Antarctobacter heliothermus: one gene and its partner. The protein of the gene in region 1 interacts with the protein of each later gene in a pairwise test. Links are inferred from orthologs where the notes say so. Each region holds a gene or a part of one and is shown on either strand. Other genes may lie near its edges.

Region 1 (8,326 bases):
ACGATCCGACCAGATCACCGATCAGGTCATCGGCATCGACGCCCAGCAGACGGCGCTTACCCGCCAGTCGGACCTGATAAAGCAAGAACTGGTCGGCAAGGAAGAACTGCAACGGCAGGGCCTCGTCCGCGCGCCGGAAATCCTTGCGCTGCAACGCGAAGAGGCGCGATTGGCCGGCTCCGTGGGAGACCTCAAGGCGCAAAAAGCACAGGCAGAGGGCAAGATCACCGAGATCGACATCCAGATCCTCAGCCTTGAGACTCGTCGCCGAGAAGAGGCCATCACCACACTGCGTGATCTTCAGTTTCAGGAACGCGAGCTGGCCGAGCAACGCCGGGCCATCAAAGAACGGCTGAGCCGGATGGTCATCACCGCGCCCGTCGGTGGCATCATCTACGGACTGACGATCTTTACCCCGCGCTCTGTCATCCGGCCCGCCGATCCGGTGCTCTATATCGTGCCGCAGGACCGCCCGCTGGTGATTGCGGCGCAGGTGGAACCGATCCACATCGACAAGCTGTTTGTCGATCAGGAGGTCAGTCTGCGATTTTCCTCACTGGATCAGCGTCAAACACCGGAACTGTTCGGGTCTGTGGTGCAAATCTCTGCCGATGCCTTTGAGGATCAGAATTCTCGCGTGCGCTATTACCGTGCCGAGATCGTGCTGAACGAAGGCGAGATAGACCGTCTGCCAGAAGGTGCCGCGCTGATCCCCGGCATGCCGGTTGAAACGTTCATCCGCACCGATGATCGCACTCCGCTGGGTTATCTGGTGAAACCGTTCATGGACTATTTCGCCAAGGCTTTTCGAGAGAGTTGAGCAAACAAGTGGGGGCTGCATCTGTCCCCATCCACCTTGAAATAGAGTCTGCGCCAACACTGAAGGAGCAGACTCGTACGAAAGAACCGTTCCACCGAGGCTAAAGTCATCGGGATGATCAATCAGCAAGATGCCCGCATGCCGACAGCCGAGGTGCGCCGCGGGCATGGGCCGAAGCACGGCGCCGTTCTACGAATTCAAGTCCAAGTATGGCGGCCAGAAAGTGTCCGAGGGGTTGAACAAGACGGTATCGCCCTCTGCGAGCACCCTGACATTGCCCAGCGGGTTGATCCTGCGGACTTCTTCGGACTGCGGTCCGACGGCCACATGGGTGTAGGGCACAGCCAGTTCCTCTAGCAGCTACAGCACGCGAAACGCACGACTCCGGACCGCGCCGTAAACGGGATACCTCACTATCAACCCTCTCAGAAATCAGCGGCGCGCCAGAAAGGCCAGCCGCACAAACGCGCGCTCCACCAGCGCCATTTGCGGTGCTTTCTGACCAGCTGAGCGCAGCGTCAGATCCGTATCCATCAACAACGTCAGCGCGCCTTCCAATCGAGAAGCCGACCAGTTCTGGGCTTGCCGCAACATCCGGTCCCGACGCGGACCAAATATCGGTGGGCGCAGCTTTCCTATGCCTTGCGCGGGTCCACCAGGGGCAGAAGCGATGGCAAAGAGCGTCCGAAAATGCCGCGTGCCCATAATCAACAACGTGACAGGCGCAACACCCTGCGCGGTCAGCCGCCGCATGACGGGGGCAATGTCGCTGGTCCGGCCCTCTGCCAGAACGTGAAAGATCTCATCCATCTGCGCCTCGACCGAAGCGGGGGCATTTAGCGTGACCTCATCCGGGGTCAGGGCCACGGGATCCTGATATTTATATAGCGCGATCTTTTCCAACGTCTGGCGAAAATCGCCCGGCGTCAGGTCACGAGACAAATGCTCTAGCGCTCCCATCGCGTCACGGTCGACACCGGTCAGTCCGGCGCGGGACAGTTCCGCTTCGATTTCCGCGCGGCCCATCGGGTCATTGTACAGCGCCGCGGCATAGGCATTTTTTGCCCCCTCAAACAGCTTGCGCAGTGAGGACCGTGCCGTCAGAGACCCGGCGGTGACGATGATCTGCGCATCGCCTTGGTGCCAGTCCGACAGCGCGGATTTGACTGCCTCAGAGACCCCGTCGGCGGCCTCTTCGACCAGCACGGCACGCGGACCGGGGAAAAAGCCGGTGGCCTTGACCGCATCCATCAGTTGCGCCGGATCGCGCCGCAGATCCCCGCCGTTCATCCGGGTCAGGCGCATTTCGGCCTCTCCCTCCGGACCGGTGATGGCGGAAATCACCTCTTGCCGCTTCATCGCGACGCGCATCACGTCTTCGCCGTAGATCAGCAGCCCGGCGATGGCAGGGTAAGGTTTGCGAAAAAACCCATTCGCGTCACGCGGCGACAGTTTCATGTGTCAGAGATATCGGACAGCAGAAGATCATCAATGACCTGATCGGCCAGTAGAACCATCAGCCGTTCCGAGGCATCGGTTTCCGCGGCGCGGGTGGCAACAGTCGAGCCAGTGGTGGAATAGCCGGTAAAGGCGTTTGTCCGCCCTTCAAACAGCGTCGCCCCGGTTGCGGTATCGACAAGGCTGAAAAACGCGCGCCCAATAAGACGATAACGCGTGGTGTTGCCCGCCGAAGTCGAACCGATGTCCTGATCGTCCGTCTGGATGCGAAGGGTCAAACTGTAGGGTGCGCCCGGCGCAGCGCGCCCCATCCGCTCTTCAAACCGGCGGTTGAAGTGATAGGCGTTCTCATTGCCCGGCTTCGGCAAGAGAACCGCGTTTTGTAGCGCGGTGCCGCCGCCCTGCGGTCCGTAAACCGGGGTAAACCCGCAAGCGGCAAGCGCCAGCGGGCTAAACAAGAGCGTTCTACGATTACACCACGACATTCACGATCCGCCCCGGAACCACGATCAGCTTTTTCGGCTGGGCCCCGTCAAGAACCCGCACCACAGCTTCGTGCGCCAGCGCCAGCTTTTCAACCTCTTCCTTGGGCATGTCGCGCGGCACCGTGATCTCACCCCGGCGTTTGCCGTTGACTTGGATCGGCAGCGTCACGGTGTCATCGACCAGCATCGTCTCGTCCGCCTTGGGCCAATGTGCGTTGGCGATCAGACCCTCACCGCCCAGCAGTTGCCAGATTTCCTCGGACAGGTGCGGGGTCATGGGGGCCATCAGATGGGCCAGCGTTTTCGCGGCAAAGGTTTTGGTGTCCTTGCCCGCGCGCGATTTCGACAGCGCGTTGGTAAAGGCATAGAGCCGCGCAATGGCTGCGTTGAAGCCAAAGGATTCGACGCCCATGGTGACGTCGTGGATGGCTTTGTGCGTCTCCTTCAGAAGCGCGGCATCTTCCTTGGTTTCGGGCGCATCCGAGGCGGCGATTTCCGCCGCGATCCGGTAGACGCGCGACAGGTGCCTATACGCGGCCTCGGCCCCGGACGCCGTCCATTCGACGTCGCGTTCCGGTGGCGAGTCGGACAGCACGAACCAACGCGCGGTGTCAGCGCCATAGGTGGCGATGATGGCCTGCGGATCGACGACGTTGTTCTTGGACTTGGACATCTTGGCGGAGGGGACAATACGGATGAAACGGCCTTGTTCATCCTCCTTCAGCCAAAAGTCATTGAGCTGGATCGCATCTCCATCAGAAACCCCTGCTTTTTCAGCAAGCGTCCGGAGAACCGCCCGCTTCTCTTTTGGTACTACCGGATCGGTGAACTCGATAACGTCTTCGGGATAAAGATACTTTTGACGAACAATCGGCAGTGACTTTTTATATTCCTCAAACTCTTTGTCAGCCTCGGGGCCGCTTCCTTCGACACCCTGCGCACTCACATCGACCATTTCATAAATCGCGTGCGTGACCATGCCCTGCGTGAAGAGCGCATTGAACGGTTCCTTGGCGCTGTCCGGCAGGTGGCCGGTCTTGATCATCGCGCGGGCGAAAAAGCGCGAATACAGCAGGTGCAGGATCGCGTGTTCGATGCCGCCGATGTACTGGTCGACGTTCATCCAATAGGCGGCCTCGTCGAGGTCAGTCGGGGTCTTGGCATGGGGCGCGGTGAAGCGAGCATAATACCATGACGAATCGACAAAGGTGTCCATCGTGTCGGTTTCGCGCTTGGCGGGTTTGCCACAAGACGGGCAGGCACAATCGCGCCACGTCGGGTGACGGTCCAGCGGGTTGCCCGGCGTGTCGAAGCTGACATCATAAGGCAGTTCGACCGGCAGGTTTTCCTTTTTCTCCGGCACCACACCGCAGGTGTCGCAATGCACGACCGGAATCGGGCACCCCCAGTAGCGCTGGCGGCTGAGGCCCCAATCACGCAGGCGGAACTTTTCGACACCTTTGCCAAGCTCCTTGGCCTCCATCCAATCGATGGTGGCGTCGACCGCCTCCTGCCCCGTCGCCTCGTCGAGGCCCGCGAAATGGTCGATCCACTTCACCTTTTCGGTCTTGGGCGGGACAAAGGCGGCGTCCTTGACCGGCTGCGGATCGTCCAGCGCCACGAAGGTGTCGATCACCGGCAGGTCATACTTGCGGCAGAAATCGAGGTCGCGCTGGTCATGTGCCGGGCAAGCAAAGATCGCGCCGGTGCCGTAGTCCATGAGGATGAAGTTGGCGACCCAGACCGGGATCTCCCACGACGGGTCCAGCGGGTGCTTCACGGTCAGCCCGGTGTCGAAGCCCAGCTTTTCTGCCTTCTCCAACGCCTCTTCCGTGGTGCCGCCCTTGCGCATTTCGGACACGGCGGCGGCCAGTTCAGGATTGTCCTTTTCCAACTTTTTCACCAGCGGATGGTCCGGCGAGACCCCAAGGAAAGACGCCCCCATCAGTGTGTCAGGACGGGTGGTATAGACATCAATCTTTTCAATGCCATGCACAGGATTGCTTAGATCCCACGCGAACTCCAGACCGCGCGAACGACCGATCCAGTTGGCCTGCATCAGCTTGACCTTTGCCGGCCAATCCTCAAGCTCATCAATGGCGTCCAGCAATTCGCCCGCCATGTCGGAAATCTTGAAAAACCACTGCGTCAACTCGCGCCGCTCGACCTCGGCACCAGAGCGCCAGCCTTTGCCATCGACCACCTGTTCGTTCGCCAGAACGGTCATGTCGACCGGGTCCCAGTTCACGATCGCGTTCTTGCGATAGACCAGACCCTGTTCGAGAAAATCGATGAACAGCGCCTGCTGCTGGCCGTAGTATTCCGGATCGCAGGTGGCGAACTTTCGCGTCCAATCAAGACCAAAGCCCAACGGTTTCATCTGCTCGACCATCGTGTCGATGTTGTTGTAGGTCCAGTCCTTGGGATGACCGTTCGACGCCATCGCGGCGTTTTCCGCAGGCATCCCGAATGCGTCAAAACCCATCGGGTGCAGCACGTTGTGCCCGGTCGACAGCTTGTACCGCGCGATCACGTCGCCCATCGTGTAGTTGCGCACATGGCCGATGTGGATCCGCCCCGAAGGATAGGGAAACATTTCCAGCACATAATACTTGGGCTTGTCGCCAGTCCGGCGCGCCTTAAAGGTCTCGGCCTCGTCCCAGGCCTTCTGCCATTTCGGCTCGATCGTAGCGGGTTCGTAACGCGACATGGGATGTCCTCCGGCGGGCAATTCTTCGGGCGGGTGATAGGGCGCGCGGAACGGATCGTCCAGAGGCTCAACAGATTCGAGGGGGCCGCCCGACGATTGCCCCGCACATCACTCCCGGCTTCTTTTGTCCTAAAATATCCCGGGGGAGGCGACCGAAGGGAGCCGGGGGCAGCGCCCCCTGCCCGCCAATAGACGTGCGCACAACCGATTCCCTTTTGCCCCGCACCGTTTATACTGGCCCCGAGGCACACCAAAAATAAGGGCGGCACAGCCCAAGGGACGCGCAGATGAAGATCCTCCTGATTCACCAGAATTTCCCTGGTCAATACAAACACCTTGCCCCGGCACTGGCCGCGCGGGGCCATCAGGTTGTCGCGCTCACTTGCAAGATCAAGGAACCGCAGACATGGCAGGGCGTGCGCATCGCCCCCTATGAGGTCAAGGGAGCATCGACCAAGGGCATCCACCCGTGGCTGGCGGATTTCGAAACCAAGCTCCTGCGCGCCACTTCCTGTTATCGCGGCGCGATTGCGCTGAAGGAGCAGGGGTTTGAACCGGATGTGATCTGCGCTCACCACGGCTGGGGCGAAAGCATGTTTCTCAAGGACGTCTGGCCGACCGCACGGCTGGGTCTGTATTGTGAATTGTATCATCTGACCACCGACACCTTCATCAACTTCGACCCCGAGTTTCCGTCAAAAAACCCCGCGGCCGACACGTTGCGAATTCGGATGAAGAACCTCAACAACCGGATGCACGAAGAGATCATGGACGCTGGTATCTCTCCGACACGGTTTCAGGCATCGACCTTTCCCGACCGCTGGCAGGACCGTCTGACCGTGGCCCATGACGGCATCGACACCGACATGGTCCGTCCCGATCCAATGGCGCGATTGCAGATCGACGATAAATTGACCCTGACACGCGACGATGAGGTCATCACCTTCATCAACCGCAATCTGGAACCTTATCGCGGTTATCACGTCTTCATGCGCGCCTTGCCCGATCTGCTGCGGCGGCGTCCGAAGGCGCATGTTGTCGTGTTGGGCGGCGATGGAACGTCTTACGGGTCGAAACCGCCCAAGGGGCAAACGTGGAAACAGATCTTTATTGATGAGGTGCGCGGGCAAATCCCCACGCCGCACTGGAATCGGGTCCATTTTCTGGGTCGGGTGCCCTACGACAGGTTTCTAGCGATGATGCAGGTCAGCCGGGTCCATGTCTATCTGACCTACCCGTTTGTGCTGTCGTGGTCGCTGCTTGAGGCAATGAGCGCCGGGGCCGCGATTGTCGCCAGTGATACAGCGCCGGTGCGCGAGGTCATGACAGAGGATGAAACTGGCTGGATGGTGGATTTCTTTGACCGCCAGACACTGGTGGATCGGATAAGCGCCCTGCTGGACGATCCCGAAACGCGGACCCGTCTGGGTGCAAATGCCCGCTCGCTGGTGCGCGACAGATATGACCTGCAAAGCATCTGTTTGCCGCAGCATCTGTCCTGGGTCGAACAGCTGGGCGCATCGCCCGCCCGGCCACCGCGCGACTAAACCGTCGCCGAGCCGCAAAAAACCGCTCCCGGTGTCGGAAGCGGTTTTAGCAAAAGCCGTGTCGTCCCTTTGGGTCGCCGGTTCAGAACCTGCTGTCTTCCTTGCGCAACTGTCGCGCGCGGGTCAGAATCGCGTCCTCGATCGCGCGCACGGTCGCTGGGTCCACCGGACCGGACCGAGTGTGAAGCGCAAGGTTGAGCGACCGCGCATCCAGAGCCGGGTCGCTGATCAGAATCGTTGCGCGATAAGCCCGACCGCCACCCGGAGGTGTGCCGTATCCCGTGGTGATCACACCCGAGAACGGATCAATCGTCTCCACTGGCAGGAAATCCAGCACGTCCAGCGAGGAATTCCATAGATAGCGGTTCACCGCGCCGACGCGACCTGGATCCTCACGCTTCTTGAAGATGTCCCATATTGTGCTTTCCGGTCCTGCATCGCCCTTCTCGGCGTCCAGTTCCTTGAATATCTCTTCTGCAGAGGGCGTTTCGACGGGTTGGCGCGGTTTGCCTTTCCCACCGAAGGCGCCGCAACCCGAGGTCACAAGCATGATTGCCACCAAAGAGGTGCCAACAAGGATTCGCGACATGGTCATGACAGGCCCTCTTGTATCGAAAACATCGAAGCCCTCCATACAAGCGCACGACACTTGCGGCAAGCGCGGATCATCGGCGGGTTTTCGCCCAAAAAACGCCGCAAGACGCTGCGATAGCATACAAAGATACGGGGGGCATAAAAGCCTTGTGGCATTAACGCATCACTGGCGTCCTTGTTGCGAATGCCAATTCCCGATGGCTTGCATTGGCCACCTGCCAAAGCGCATAGAAAGCTCATCAAGGCCGGAGCATCGGTCTGGTACGTGCCTTTGAACACATGAGGGAAACAATGAAAAAGATCCTTTTGGCGACCACTGCCCTGGTCGCAACCGCCGGCTTCGCCGCGGCAGAAGTTAAGATTTCCGGCGCCGCCGAAATGGGTATCGTCGATGGCGATCACCTCGCCACCGCCGGCTTCCACACCGACGTAGGCGTCACCTTCACCCTGTCGGGCGAAGCAGACAACGGCCTGACCTTCGGCTCCGCCATCGCTCTGGAAGATGGTGGCTCGGCCAACGGTACGACCTCGATCTCGACCACCGACGGTTCGGATGACTACACCGTGTGGATCGCATACGGCGGCGCCAAGCTGTCCATGGGTGACACCGATGGTGCATTCGACTGGGCCATGAAAGAAGTTGGCATCGGCGGTTCTATCGCTGACGACCACACCACTCACGCCGGCTTCAACTTCAACAGCGGCCTCGACG
Region 2 (5,544 bases), 3.3 Mb from region 1 along the record:
ACCCGGCCGGACAGGATGCGCCGCTGCCCGGTCGGCAACATGCGTTGGATGTAATCGCCGTGGCCGCGGAAAAAGACCACCTGAAACCGGGTGCGCGCATCATCCACCTCAACCCGGTAGGCTCCACCCTTACGGGCCGCCGCACGGTGATGGCCAATCGTCACCTCGACAGTGGCGACGCCGGGCAGATCGACGTCCAGCACACTGTCGCGCAGGGCCCGGTCGATGCCCGAATAGGGCAGCGTCATCAGCAGGTCGCGCGGCGTTTCGATCCCTGCCGCGTCCAGCGCCTGCGCGGTCTTGGGGCCGATTCCGTCCAGCCCGGTCAGATCGGCAAACAACGGCCAAAGCGTCTCAGGCCGACCGCTCATGCGCCGATCAACTCCAGCCAGCCATCCTCATCAAGGACTGTCAGGCCAAGATCCCGCGCTTTTTGTTCCTTGCTGCCCGCTCCGGGACCGGCCACCACGATGTCAGTCTTTTTCGAGACCGAGCCAGAGACCTTGGCGCCCAGAGATTCCGCCCGCGCCTTGGCCTCGGCCCGTGTCATCCGCTCCAGTGAGCCAGTAAAGACGACGGTCTTGCCCGCGACGGGAGACCCTTCGCTTGCAGGGCGCTCAGGCGGCTGGATTTCCAGATGTGCGACCAGCCGGTCGATCGAGGCACGTTCTTGTGGGTTGGCCAGCGCGTCGGACAGGGATTGCACAAGGACAGAGCCGATTCCGTCGATGCCGGTCAAATCCGCCCAGTTGTCCATCGCGGCTTGTGGCACGTCCATGTCGGCGACAACAGCGTCGCGGGTTTCCTTGATCCGGGCGCGGCGGCTTTCTTCTGCGGCTGTCGCGCGTTCTGCCCGCTCTGCCTCATCGGCGGCACGATGCGCAAGGATCGCGGCACGGGCGGCGTCAACGGTGTTTGCCAGCGCCTCCCAACTGCCGAAATGCAAGGCTAGATCGCGCGCAGCCGCCTCGCCGACGTGGCGAATGCCGAGGGCAAAGATCAGGCGTTCCAACGCGATATGCCGCCGCGTCTGAATGGCCGCAAACAGGTTAGAGGCCGATTTGTCGCCCCATCCATCGCGGTTTTTCAACCGGGCCAAGGTGTGGGAGTCGCGATCCTCCAGTGTGAAGATGTCTGCAGGTTCGTGGATGGCAAGACTGTCGTCGCCATGAAACATCTCAATCTGTTTCGCGCCGAGACCCTCAATATCAAAGGCCCCGCGTGAAACGAAATGTTTCAGCTTTTCAACCGCCTGTGCCGGGCAGATCAACCCACCAGTGCAGCGACGAATGGCATCGCCCTCTTCGCGGATGGCGTCGGACCCACACTCCGGGCAGGTGGTCGGGAACGCAAAAGGTTGCGCGCCCTCGGGGCGTTTCGTCAGATCGACATCGGCCACTTTGGGAATCACATCCCCGGCGCGGTAGACTTGCACCCAATCGCCAACACGGATGTCCTTGCCGCCACGGATCACCCGACCCTGGCTGTCGCGTCCCGCAATGTAGTCCTCATTGTGCAGCGTCGCGTTCGACACGACGACACCGCCAACCGTGACCGGCGTCAGGCGCGCCACCGGGCTAAGCGCGCCGGTGCGCCCGACCTGAATGTCGATCGCCTCCAGCCTCGTCCAGGCCAGTTCCGCCGGAAATTTATGCGCAATCGCCCAACGTGGCGTGGTCGACCGAAACCCAAGTCGCCCTTGCAGGTCCAGCTCGTTGACCTTGTAGACCACCCCGTCGATGTCGTAGCCCAGCGTCGCGCGCTGTTCCTCGATCCGTGCATAGTGGACCAGCATGTCCTCGGGGCCGTCGCACAGTTGCGTCAGCGGGTTGGTCTGAAACCCAAGCTGGGCTAACCGCTCAATCGCGCCGATCTGGGTCTCGGCCAATGGCGCCGACAGCTCACCCCAGGAATAGGCAAAAAATTTCAAAGGCCTGCTGCGCGTGATCTCGGCATCCAGCTGACGCAACGATCCGGCCGCAGCGTTGCGTGGATTGGCAAAACTCTTGCCGCCCCGTTCCGTCTGGCGCTGGTTCAGTGCCTCGAAATCCGCATGGCTCATGTAGACCTCGCCGCGCACCTCCAGCACATCCGGCGCGCCGGTCAGGACTTGAGGGATGTCGTCTATTGTGCGGGCATTTGCGGTAACATTCTCGCCCACGGACCCATCGCCGCGTGTAGCTGCCTGGATCAACGCGCCTTTTTCATAGCGCAGCGCCAGCGACAGACCGTCGATCTTGGGTTCCGCTGTGTAGGCAAGCCGAGCGCCCTCGCCCAGCCCAAGGTATCTGCGAATCGACAGGTCAAAATCGGCAATGTCCCCGTCTTCGAACGCATTGGACAAGGACAGCATTCGGACGCTGTGTCGAACCTTGGAAAAACCTTCGGCCGGGGTTGCACCAACCTGTTCGGTCGGGCTGTCGTCGCGTTTCAAGGACGGAAAACGCGCCTCGATGGCGCCGTTGCGCCGCCTTAGCCTGTCATATTCGGCATCCGAAATCTCGGGCGTGTCTTCGGCGTGATAGGCCTCGTTTGCCTCAGCCAAAACACGCGAAAGAGACGCAAGTTCTGCTTGCGCCTCTGCCTCGGTCAACTCTGCGACCTCTGTTTCATAGAACGGTGTCTTGCCCATCCCCGCGCCCCGCGTTTTCACCTGACTGAGTGATAGGCGTACGTCGGGATGAGGTCCAGCGCTCAGCCGGTTGCTGCAATCGCCTTCGTTTCTTCCTGGCTGGGTTCGGGATCACGCAGGACATAGCCACGGCCCCAGACCGTCTCGATATAGTTGTCGTCGCCGGTCGCCTCTGACAGCTTTTTCCGCAACTTGCAGATAAAGACGTCGATGATCTTCAGTTCCGGCTCATCCATGCCGCCGTACAGGTGATTGAGGAACATCTCCTTGGTCAGCGTGGTGCCCTTGCGCAGCGACAGCAGTTCAAGCATCTGGTATTCCTTGCCGGTCAGATGCACCGACTTGCCAGCCACTTCGACTGTCTTCGCGTCCAGGTTGACCGAAATCTTGCCCGTTCGGATGATCGACTGCGAATGCCCTTTCGACCTCCGGATGATCGCATGAATGCGCGCCACCAGTTCGTCGCGGTGGAACGGCTTGGTCATGTAGTCATCGGCGCCAAAGCCAAAGCCCTTGATCTTGGACTGGGTGTCGTCCTCGCCTGTCAGGATCAGGATCGGCGTGTCGATCCTTGCCACCCGCAACTGGCGCAGCACCTCATGCCCGTTCATATCCGGCAGGTTCAGATCCAGCAGGATCAGATCGTAGTCATAGAGCTTGGCCAGATCGATCCCTTCTTCGCCCATATCCGTGGAATAGACGTTGAGATTGGCGTGGCTCAGCATCAATTCGATGCTTTTTGACGTGGTCGGATCGTCTTCAACCAACAGGATACGCATATACAGTCTCCGGGCAATGACTTCGGTTGAGATACAACCTGAGCGAAAAAGGTTAACGCCCCCTTACCATACCTGTTCGAAGAAGCAATTCAACTCAAGGTTGACGATATTTTTGAACGCGCGTGACCTTGAGCGCATCTTCGCCGTGCCGAGTTGCCGCCTGAACCCATTCCAGCAACTCTTCATCGCTAAGACTGTAACGATCTTTGGCCTGATCATGGGTCAGCAACCCGAAGGTGACGGCCCTGACCACCGCCGCCTTGCGTGACGCGACCCATCGCCGGGTTTCCTTCGGAGGCAAATCGGCGCGTGTCATGGTGCTGCCATCCGGCAACCTGACTGCACGCGGACCTTCGATCTTCTTGAGGAACATATTTCGCACTCCAACACTTAGGTGGCGGCCATAAAGACACGCGGCACTTAACGACCACTGAAATGCACCCCTTGAGAGTATTTCGTATTTTCCTATATTCAGCGCATTCCAAGGAGAGTCGTCATGCCCCTCGACACGCGCCCGCTGAACTCGCTGGGTCTGCCCAAGCCGCCGTCCGAAACCCGCGTCGTCGTCGCCATGTCCGGCGGCGTTGACAGTTCCGTGGTGGCCGCAATGCTGAAAGAAGAAGGCTATGACGTCGTCGGCGTAACCCTGCAACTCTACGATCACGGTGCAGCGCTGGCAAAAAAGGGCGCGTGCTGCGCCGGCATCGATATTCACGATGCCCGCCGCGTGGCCGAAGACATGGGGTTTCCGCACTACGTCCTCGACTATGAGAACATCTTCCGTGAGGCGGTGATCGACGAATTCGCCGACAGCTATCTGGGCGGCGCCACGCCGGTGCCCTGCATCCGGTGCAATGAACGTGTAAAATTCAAAGATCTTCTTGAGACCGCCAAGGATCTCGAGGCCGACTGCATGGCCACCGGCCACTACATCCAGCGCATGAATGGCGCACAGGGCGCTGAACTGCATTCCGCTGCCGACGCCTCGCGCGACCAAAGCTATTTCCTGTTCTCCACCACGCCGCAGCAACTGGACTTCCTGCGCTTTCCGCTAGGCCACTTGCCGTCAAAGGATGACACCCGCGCACTGGCGGCGAAATACGGGCTCAGCGTGGCGATGAAGCCCGACAGTCAGGACATCTGCTTTGTTCCTGACGGCAATTATGCCGCTGTAATCGAAAAACTGCGCCCCGGGTCGGCCGAACCGGGCGAGATCGTGCATGTGGACGGGCGCGTTCTGGGGGAACACAACGGCGTAATCCACTACACCATTGGCCAACGTCGCGGCCTTGGCATCGGCGGGCTGGCCGACCCACTCTATGTAGTGAAACTGGATGTGGACACGCGCCGCGTCATCGTCGGCCCCAAGGATCTGCTGGCCACCCGCACGGTTCCTGTGCGGGAAATCAACTGGCTGGGCGACGTTCCCTTTACTTCGCAAGAGGAATGGCACCTGAACGTCAGGGTCCGCTCCACCCGCCCCCCGCGTGAGGCCATCGTGCGCCCGATCTCGGACACAGAGGCCGAGGTCGAACTGGTGGTGGCAGAAGAAGGTGTCAGCCCAGGTCAGGCCTGCGTCTTCTACGCGCCAGAAAGCTCACGCATCTTTGGCGGCGGCTGGATCTGGCGCGGGTACTAAGCGCACCCCGGGCTTCTTCTTTGTAAAAATACTCCGGGGGAGCGTAGCGACGGGGCAGCGCCCCGCCTCCGAGACGGTGGCCAAAGGCCCCCGTCGAGGCATTCAGCGCGCCGCTAGGCGCACAATTGGATCACCGAAAGATCAGGCGCGCCCCAGCACCAGCACCGCGTTCAACCCGCCAAAGGCAAAGGCGTTCGACAACACCACATCCACATCTGCCTCACGCGCCACATTCGGCACCACGTCCAGCGCGCATTCCGGATCCGGTTCCTCATAGCCGATGGTGGGGGCAATCACCCCGTCCTTCAACGCCATCAGGCAGGCCAGCAACTCCACAGCTCCCGTGCCACCGATCAGATGGCCGTGCATCGACTTGGTCGATGAGATCATCAGATCGTCCGCATGGGTGCCGAACACATCCGCCACAGCGGCGCACTCGGTCTTGTCATTGGCGGCCGTCCCGGTGCCATGCGCGTTGATGTACCCCACCCGCG

The links. The genes of interacting proteins can lie anywhere in the genome.
Region 2: the proteins of leuS (region 1) and ligA interact in binary tests that used the Escherichia coli proteins (3 or more experiments, as listed by UniProt). The link is inferred for Antarctobacter heliothermus from one-to-one orthologs.

The regions. Positions count from the first base shown.
Region 1 is NZ_CP022540.1:84,827-93,152, forward strand. Bases 2,550-5,779 are described here. They hold leuS (leucine--tRNA ligase), read right to left. Parts: upstream 5,474-5,779; coding sequence 2,750-5,473; downstream 2,550-2,749. Other genes in these bases: lptE (LPS assembly lipoprotein LptE), read right to left, coding at 2,550-2,736; ANTHELSMS3_RS00510 (glycosyltransferase), read left to right, coding at 5,761-5,779. Also shown: ANTHELSMS3_RS00485 (HlyD family type I secretion periplasmic adaptor subunit), read left to right, coding at 1-820; ANTHELSMS3_RS26585 (hypothetical protein), read left to right, coding at 987-1,157; holA (DNA polymerase III subunit delta), read right to left, coding at 1,253-2,278; more of lptE, read right to left, coding at 2,275-2,549; more of ANTHELSMS3_RS00510, read left to right, coding at 5,780-7,020; ANTHELSMS3_RS00515 (DUF3576 domain-containing protein), read right to left, coding at 7,103-7,615; ANTHELSMS3_RS00520 (porin), read left to right, coding at 7,906-8,326.
Region 2 is NZ_CP022540.1:3,375,076-3,380,619, reverse strand. What follows is about bases 1-2,996. They hold ligA (NAD-dependent DNA ligase LigA), read right to left. Parts: upstream 2,633-2,996; coding sequence 368-2,632; downstream 1-367. Other genes in these bases: ctrA (response regulator transcription factor CtrA), read right to left, coding at 2,695-2,996; recG (ATP-dependent DNA helicase RecG), read right to left, coding at 1-371. Also shown: more of ctrA, read right to left, coding at 2,997-3,411; CtrA inhibitor SciP, read right to left, coding at 3,506-3,784; tRNA 2-thiouridine(34) synthase MnmA, read left to right, coding at 3,908-5,050; ANTHELSMS3_RS16205 (beta-ketoacyl-[acyl-carrier-protein] synthase family protein), read right to left, coding at 5,192-5,544. UniProt on the Escherichia coli protein: DNA ligase that catalyzes the formation of phosphodiester linkages between 5'-phosphoryl and 3'-hydroxyl groups in double-stranded DNA using NAD as a coenzyme and as the energy source for the reaction.